One region of the Pseudomonas sp. R1-1 genome, then DNA from elsewhere that is predicted to be linked to it. Evidence: predicted binding sites of a transcription regulator. Region 1 holds the regulator's gene; the other holds the start of a gene.

Region 1 (3,416 bases):
TTGGTGAAGTGTTGAGCCTGGCGATCAGTCATGAATTGCCGGTCGCGTACCTGACCGATGGCCCACGGATTCCGGATGATCTGCATCTGCCGCGCCGTCATCAACTGGTCAGCCGCGCCGTCAGCGTGCAAATGCAGGAAGAACCCAGCGAAGAAGCCATGGCTGACATGTTCGCTGATATCTATCACAGCCCGACCAAGCAGGTTGGCTGAGGTAATCATGAACAGTTTTTGTACCTACATCGATGGTCTGCCACGCATTGTTCCGATCCGGAACGCGCAGCCAGTAATGTGGCCTCCGTCTATGCAAGACAAGGTAAAGAAATAACATGGGCAGCATGCATCCCGTACAGGTGATCGCGGTGACCGGCGGCAAAGGTGGCGTCGGCAAGACTAACGTGTCAGTGAACTTGTCGCTGGCGCTGGCAGAGCTTGGCCGTCGGGTCATGCTGCTGGACGCCGACCTCGGTCTGGCGAACGTCGACGTTCTGCTGGGGCTGACCCCCAAACGCACGCTGGCCGACGTGATCGAAGGCCGCTGTGAACTGCGCGACGTGCTGTTGCAGGGCCCGGGCGGGATTCGCATCGTGCCGGCGGCGTCCGGCACGCAGAGCATGGTCCACCTGAGCCCGGCGCAGCACGCCGGCCTGATTCAGGCGTTCAGCGACATCGGCGACAATCTCGACGTGCTGGTGATCGACACCGCTGCGGGCATTGGGGACTCGGTGGTCAGTTTCGTCCGCGCCGCGCAGGAGGTGTTGCTGGTGGTATGTGACGAGCCGACCTCGATCACCGACGCCTACGCACTGATCAAATTGCTCAACCGCGATTACGGCATGAACCGCTTCCGCGTCCTCGCCAACATGGCGCAGAGCCCGCAGGAAGGGCGCAACCTGTTCGCCAAGTTGACCAAGGTCACGGACCGTTTCCTTGACGTCGCCCTACAATATGTCGGCGCCGTCCCGTATGACGAAAGCGTGCGCAAGGCCGTGCAGAAACAACGCGCCGTCTACGAAGCCTTTCCACGCTCCAAATGCGCCCTGGCTTTCAAGGCCATCGCGCAGAAGGTCGACACCTGGCCGCTACCGGCCAACCCGCGCGGCCATCTGGAGTTTTTCGTCGAGCGTCTCGTGCAGCAAACCGCAGGGCCTGTGATATGACCGCCAGTGGCATGAATCTTTACAAGAAGTCGGCGCGTGACGCGCAGTACGAGTTGATCGAGCGTTACGCGCCACTGGTCAAGCGCATTGCCTATCACTTGCTGGCACGGTTGCCGGCCAGTGTGCAGGTCGAAGACCTGATCCAGGCCGGGATGATCGGCCTGCTCGAAGTGTCGACCAAATACGACGCCAGCAAGGGCGCCAGTTTCGAAACGTACGCGGGCATTCGAATCCGCGGCGCGATGCTCGATGAAGTGCGCAAAGGGGACTGGGCGCCACGCTCGGTCCACCGCAATACCCGGATGGTCAGCGACGCGATTCGCTCGATTGAAGCTAAAACCGGCCGTGACGCTAAAGATCACGAGGTTGCGGCCGAACTCCAATTGAGTCTCGACGATTATTACGGGATTCTGAATGACACTTTGGGCAGCCGCCTGTTCAGTTTCGACGACCTCTTGCAGGACGGCGAACACGAAGGGCTGCACGAGGATGGCGCCAGTGCTCATATGGAGCCGTCACGCGATCTGGAAGATGAACGCTTCCAGGCCGCGCTGGCGGACGCGATTGCCAATTTGCCGGAGCGTGAGCGACTGGTGTTGGCGCTGTACTACGACGAAGAGCTGAACCTCAAGGAAATCGGTGAAGTCCTTGGCGTCAGTGAATCGCGGGTCAGCCAGTTACACAGCCAGTGCGCGGCCCGTTTGCGGGGGCGTTTGGGGGAGTGGCGAGCGCGCTGAAGGCAGTGTGGGGACACTGCGAAACGAGGCTGGTGCGGTGATGAACGGCGCCGGTCTCGATCCGTTGTGCTCCAGACAAACTTTAAGTGCTGCGCCAATTGATTGAAGTGGCGCGTCCAGGTGCTGGGCGCGTTTAAGACTGCTTGGAGGTCGAATTGAACAAAGACATGAAAATCCTCATCGTTGATGACTTCTCAACGATGCGGCGGATCATCAAGAACCTGCTGCGCGATCTTGGGTTCACCAACACCGTCGAGGCCGATGATGGCGTAACCGCCATTCCGGTCCTCAACAGCGGCAGCATCGACTTTCTGGTAACGGACTGGAACATGCCGGGCATGACCGGTATCGACCTGCTGCGCCACGTGCGCGCCGATGAAAAACTCAAGCACCTGCCGGTGCTGATGGTGACCGCTGAAGCCAAGCGCGAGCAGATCATCGAAGCCGCTCAGGCCGGTGTGAACGGCTACGTGGTCAAACCTTTCACGGCTCAGGCGTTGAAAGACAAAATCGAGAAGATTTTCGAACGCATCGGCTGAGAACGCGCGGGGGAGCTATGGAGCATAACGAATCTTCACAGGGCGATTTTGAATCGACCCTGAAAAAACACGCGGTCGAACTGGTCGAAAGCCTTGAAAAGGGCAGGTTCGGCGACGCGGTGCAACTGATCCATGAGCTCAATCAGACCCGTGACCGTGGCCTGTATCAGGAAGTGGGCAAGCTCACGCGTGAACTGCACAGTGCGATCGTCAATTTCCAGATCGATCCGCACATGCCGCAGGCCGAGGAAGTGTCGCAAATCACCGACGCCACCGAACGCCTGGGCTATGTGGTCAAGCTGACGGAAGCCGCGGCCAACCGCACCATGGATCTGGTGGAAAGCGCCACACCGGTGGTCAACAGTCTGGCCGATGAAGCCCAGACGTTGAGCGCCGATTGGGGTCGCTTCATGCGTCGCGAGGTCGGGGCTGAAGAGTTCCGCGAGCTGGCGCGCCGGGTCGACGGTTTTCTGTCACGCAGCAGCACGGACAACCGTGCGGTGTCGAGCAATCTCAACGACATCCTGCTGGCCCAGGATTACCAGGACCTCACCGGTCAGGTGATCAAGCGCGTGACCCAACTGGTCACCGAAGTCGAAAGCAATCTGCTCAAACTCGTCCTCATGGCCAGTCAGGTCGACCGCTTTGCGGGCATCGAACATGACCGTGCTGCGATGCTTGCCGAAAAAGATCCACAAAAACATCTCTCGCAGGGTGAAGGTCCGCAGATTCATGCCGATAAACGAGAAGACGTTGTGTCCGGTCAGGACGATGTGGACGATTTGTTATCCAGCCTTGGATTCTAGAGTTTCGGAATTTCGGGTTTTTTGGGTTTTTAGACCTGTAGGAGCACCCCATTAATGAGCTTCGGCGCCGATGAAGAGATCCTTCAGGATTTCCTGGTTGAGGCCGGCGAGATTCTTGAGCAACTGTCCGAACAACTGGTCGAGCTGGAAAGCCGCCCGGATGACGCAGACCTGC
Region 2 (3,416 bases), 2.3 Mb from region 1:
GATCGTCGGGGCGCTGGTTGGCGGCCTGACCGGTGGCCTGGGCATGGACGCCACACTCAAGGCGTTCAACAGTGGTCTGGGCGGTGGTGCGACCGTGGCGTTGTCCTACGCGTTGCTCGGCGCTTTCGCCGTGGCAATCGCCAAGTCTGGCCTGGCCCACGCGCTGGCCGACAGGGCGCTAGCGATGGTTGACCGGCAGCATTCGACCGGCGGCGGCAACGTCAAATGGCTGCTGATCGGCCTGTTGTGGGTGGTGGCGATTGCTTCGCAGAACATCCTGCCGATCCACATTGCGTTCATTCCGCTGCTGGTGCCACCACTGCTCTATGTGCTGACCAAGCTGCAACTCGACCGCCGCCTGATCGCCTGCGTCATGACCTTCGGCCTGATCACCCCGTACATGTTCCTGCCGGTGGGTTTCGGCAACATCTTCCTCAATGAAATCCTGCTGGCCAACGTTGCGCGCAGCGGCGTCGACATCAGCGGCATCAACATCACCCACGCCATGGGCATTCCGGCGCTGGGCATGGTTTTCGGCTTGGCGATGGCGTTCATCAGTTATCGCAAGAAGCGCGTCTATGACCTGGAAAAAATCGAGCAGGTCGAGCAGACCGCAGTGCATTACAACCCGTTGAGTCTGCTGATCGCCGGCGTGGCCATCGCCTCGGCGTTCGTCGTGCAGTTGCTGCTGGATTCGATGATTATCGGTGCGCTGGTGGGTTTCCTGATCTTCTCGGTGTCCGGCATCGTCAAGTGGCGCGAAACCGATGACCTGTTCACCGAAGGCATGAAAATGATGGCGATGATCGGTTTCATCATGATCGCCGCCTCCGGTTTCGCCGAGGTGATGAAGGCCACCGGGCAGGTGCAGACCCTGGTTGAATCGTCGGCGGCATGGATCAATCACAGCAAAGGCGTCGGCGCGCTGTTGATGCTGCTGGTGGGCTTGCTGGTAACCATGGGCATCGGCTCGTCGTTTTCCACGGTGCCGATTCTGGCGGCGATTTTCGTGCCGCTGTGCGTGCAACTGGGCTTCAGCCCGATGGCCATCGTGTGCATCGTCGGCACTGCCGGTGCGCTGGGCGACGCCGGTTCGCCGGCCTCGGATTCGACCCTCGGCCCAACCTCCGGCCTGAACATCGACGGCCAGCATCACCACATCTGGGACACCGTGGTGCCGACCTTCCTGCACTACAACCTGCCGCTGCTGGCGTTCGGCTGGTTGGCCGCGATGGTGCTCTGACCCTGTCACCGACCCACTGATCGTTCCCACGCTCTGCGTGGGAATGCCTCATCGGACGCTCCGCGTTCGGCTTCTGAAAGGGACGCAGAGCGTCCCGGGCTGCATTCCCACGCAGAGCGTGGGAACGATCAGATGCAACCCAACCCTTTCGCGAGCAGGGGATCAGGGAATGATCCGGACTCAACTTTTGCCCTGGCGTGCCGTTAAAGCCTTTAACCACGCCAACAAAATCAAAAGAGTGAGCCCCCACAATGCGCCTGAGCCTCAAGGCTAAAGTCCTGTCCCTCGCCGTTCTTCCGGTATTGCTCTTTGCGCTGGTCATCAGCCTGACCACACTGTTCATCCTCCAGGAACAGGCGCGCAAGGAGGTCGAACAGACCCGCGAGCGCCTGCTCGGCGACGCCAAAGCCACTCTGCAAAGTTATGTCGCCGTGGCGATGACCACGATCAAACCGCTGTACGACGCTGCCGCGCCCGGCGACACCGAGGCGCGGGCGCAGGCGATCAAGCTGCTGTCGGGCATCCGCTACGGCAAGGACGGCTACTTCTTTGCCTACGACTCGGAGATCGTGCGCCTGTTCAAGGCCAACGACCCTGACGGCGTGGGCAAAAGCTTCAAGGACAACCGCGACCCGAATGGCGTCTACGTCAACCTCGGTCTAGTGAAAGTGGCGAAGGACGGTACTCACTACCTGCAATACAGCTCGCCGCTGCCGGGCAATGCGAAAGTGCTGGTGCCGAAACTCGGTTACACCGAATACCTGGCCAAGTGGGACATGGCCGTCGGTACCTCGGTCAACCTCGACGGCATCGAAGCGCAAGTGGCGCTGGTCGAAGCTCAGGTGCAGGAACGCGTGCAAGGCGTGGTGCTGAGCATTGTCGGCGTGGCGGTGCTGGTGCTGCTGGTGATTGCCGCGGCGGGGATGCTGCTGGCCAATACCATCCTGCGGCCGCTGACCCTGATGAAAGCCAACCTCGATGACATCGCGGCAGGCGAGGGCGATCTTACCCGGCGCTTGAATATCACCAGTCAGGATGAACTCGGCGAACTGGCCGGCTCGTTCAACCGCTTCGTCGACAAGATCCACGGCCTGGTGCGGCAGATCACCGAGATGACCACACAACTGACCGGGCTGGTGACTCAGGTGTCGGATCAGGCGCAGCGCTCGGATCAGGCAATGGAGCGTCAGCGTCACGAGACCGATCAGGTCGCCACCGCCATCAACGAGATGTCCGCCGCCGCGCAGGAAGTTGCCAAGAGCGCGCAGAACGCCGCCGTCGCCGCGCAGCAGACCGACGCAGAAGGCCAGAGCGCCAAACGCGTGGTGGCCGGCAGCATCAAACAGATTCATGCGCTGGTTGATGACATTCGCAACAGCGGCGTATCGCTGGACAGCTTGCAGCAGGACGTGACCTCGATTGTCGGTGTGCTCGGGGTGATTCGCTCAATCGCCGAGCAAACCAACCTGCTGGCCCTCAACGCGGCAATCGAAGCGGCGCGGGCGGGTGAGGCCGGGCGTGGTTTTGCCGTGGTCGCCGATGAGGTCCGTGCGCTGGCCAGCCGCACGCAGATCAGCACCCAGGAAATTCAAGGCATGATCGACCGCCTGCAAGCTGGCACGCAGCAGGCCGTTGAGGCCATGCGCCGCTCCAGCGAGGCCGGTGATGGCACGTCACAGCAGGCCAATCAGGCCGGGGCATCGCTGGATGCCATGGCTGAGCTGATCGCGACAATCAACTCGATGAACGCACAGATCGCCAGCGCCGCCGAAGAGCAGACGGCGGTGGCAGAAGAGATCAACCGCAGCGTGCACCAGATTGCAGTGGCGGTGGACAGCGTTGCCGATGAAACGCAATTGGGCGCGCAGACCTCGCGCAGTCTGGCGGAGTTGGGGCAGCGGTTGGGCAAGCTGGTGGGGCAGTTCCGGATCTGACGCTTGAAAAGCAGCCCTCACCCTAGCCCTCTCCCGGAGGGAGAGGGGACCGACCGGGGTGTCTTGCGTCAGACGGCGGCCTGAAAAAACGAGTTGATTACGGATTCAATACCGGACTCTCAGATCGGCGTATTCTCCCAATATCCCCCAATCGGTCCCCTCTCCCTCTGGGAGAGGGCTAGGGTGAGGGGCTCTTGATCTTCAAGGCCTGTCCCAATACGGCACCTCGCCAAAACACT

Evidence for each region. The regulator FliA, encoded in region 1, starts transcription of late flagellar genes. The targets are predictions, from matches to a motif close to CTAAAGTTTNNNNNNNNNNNGCCGNTAA.
Region 2: J3P75_RS09820 (methyl-accepting chemotaxis protein) is a predicted target of FliA. The motif match lies at 1,423-1,450, and genes of this name have one in related genera.

What each region holds. Positions count from the first base shown of each region.
Region 1 covers NZ_CP071663.1:4,452,223-4,455,638, reverse strand. Annotated here, with positions in the region: gene flhF (flagellar biosynthesis protein FlhF) at 1-212, shown strand, start outside; gene fleN (flagellar synthesis regulator FleN) at 329-1,159, shown strand; gene fliA (RNA polymerase sigma factor FliA) at 1,156-1,896, shown strand; gene J3P75_RS19950 (chemotaxis response regulator CheY) at 2,064-2,435, shown strand; gene J3P75_RS19945 (protein phosphatase CheZ) at 2,453-3,241, shown strand; gene J3P75_RS19940 (chemotaxis protein CheA) at 3,296-3,416, shown strand, end outside.
Region 2 covers NZ_CP071663.1:2,145,087-2,148,502, forward strand. Annotated here, with positions in the region: gene J3P75_RS09815 (Na+/H+ antiporter family protein) at 1-1,243, shown strand, start outside; gene J3P75_RS09820 (methyl-accepting chemotaxis protein) at 1,495-3,177, shown strand; gene J3P75_RS09825 (LysR family transcriptional regulator) at 3,379-3,416, opposite strand, start outside.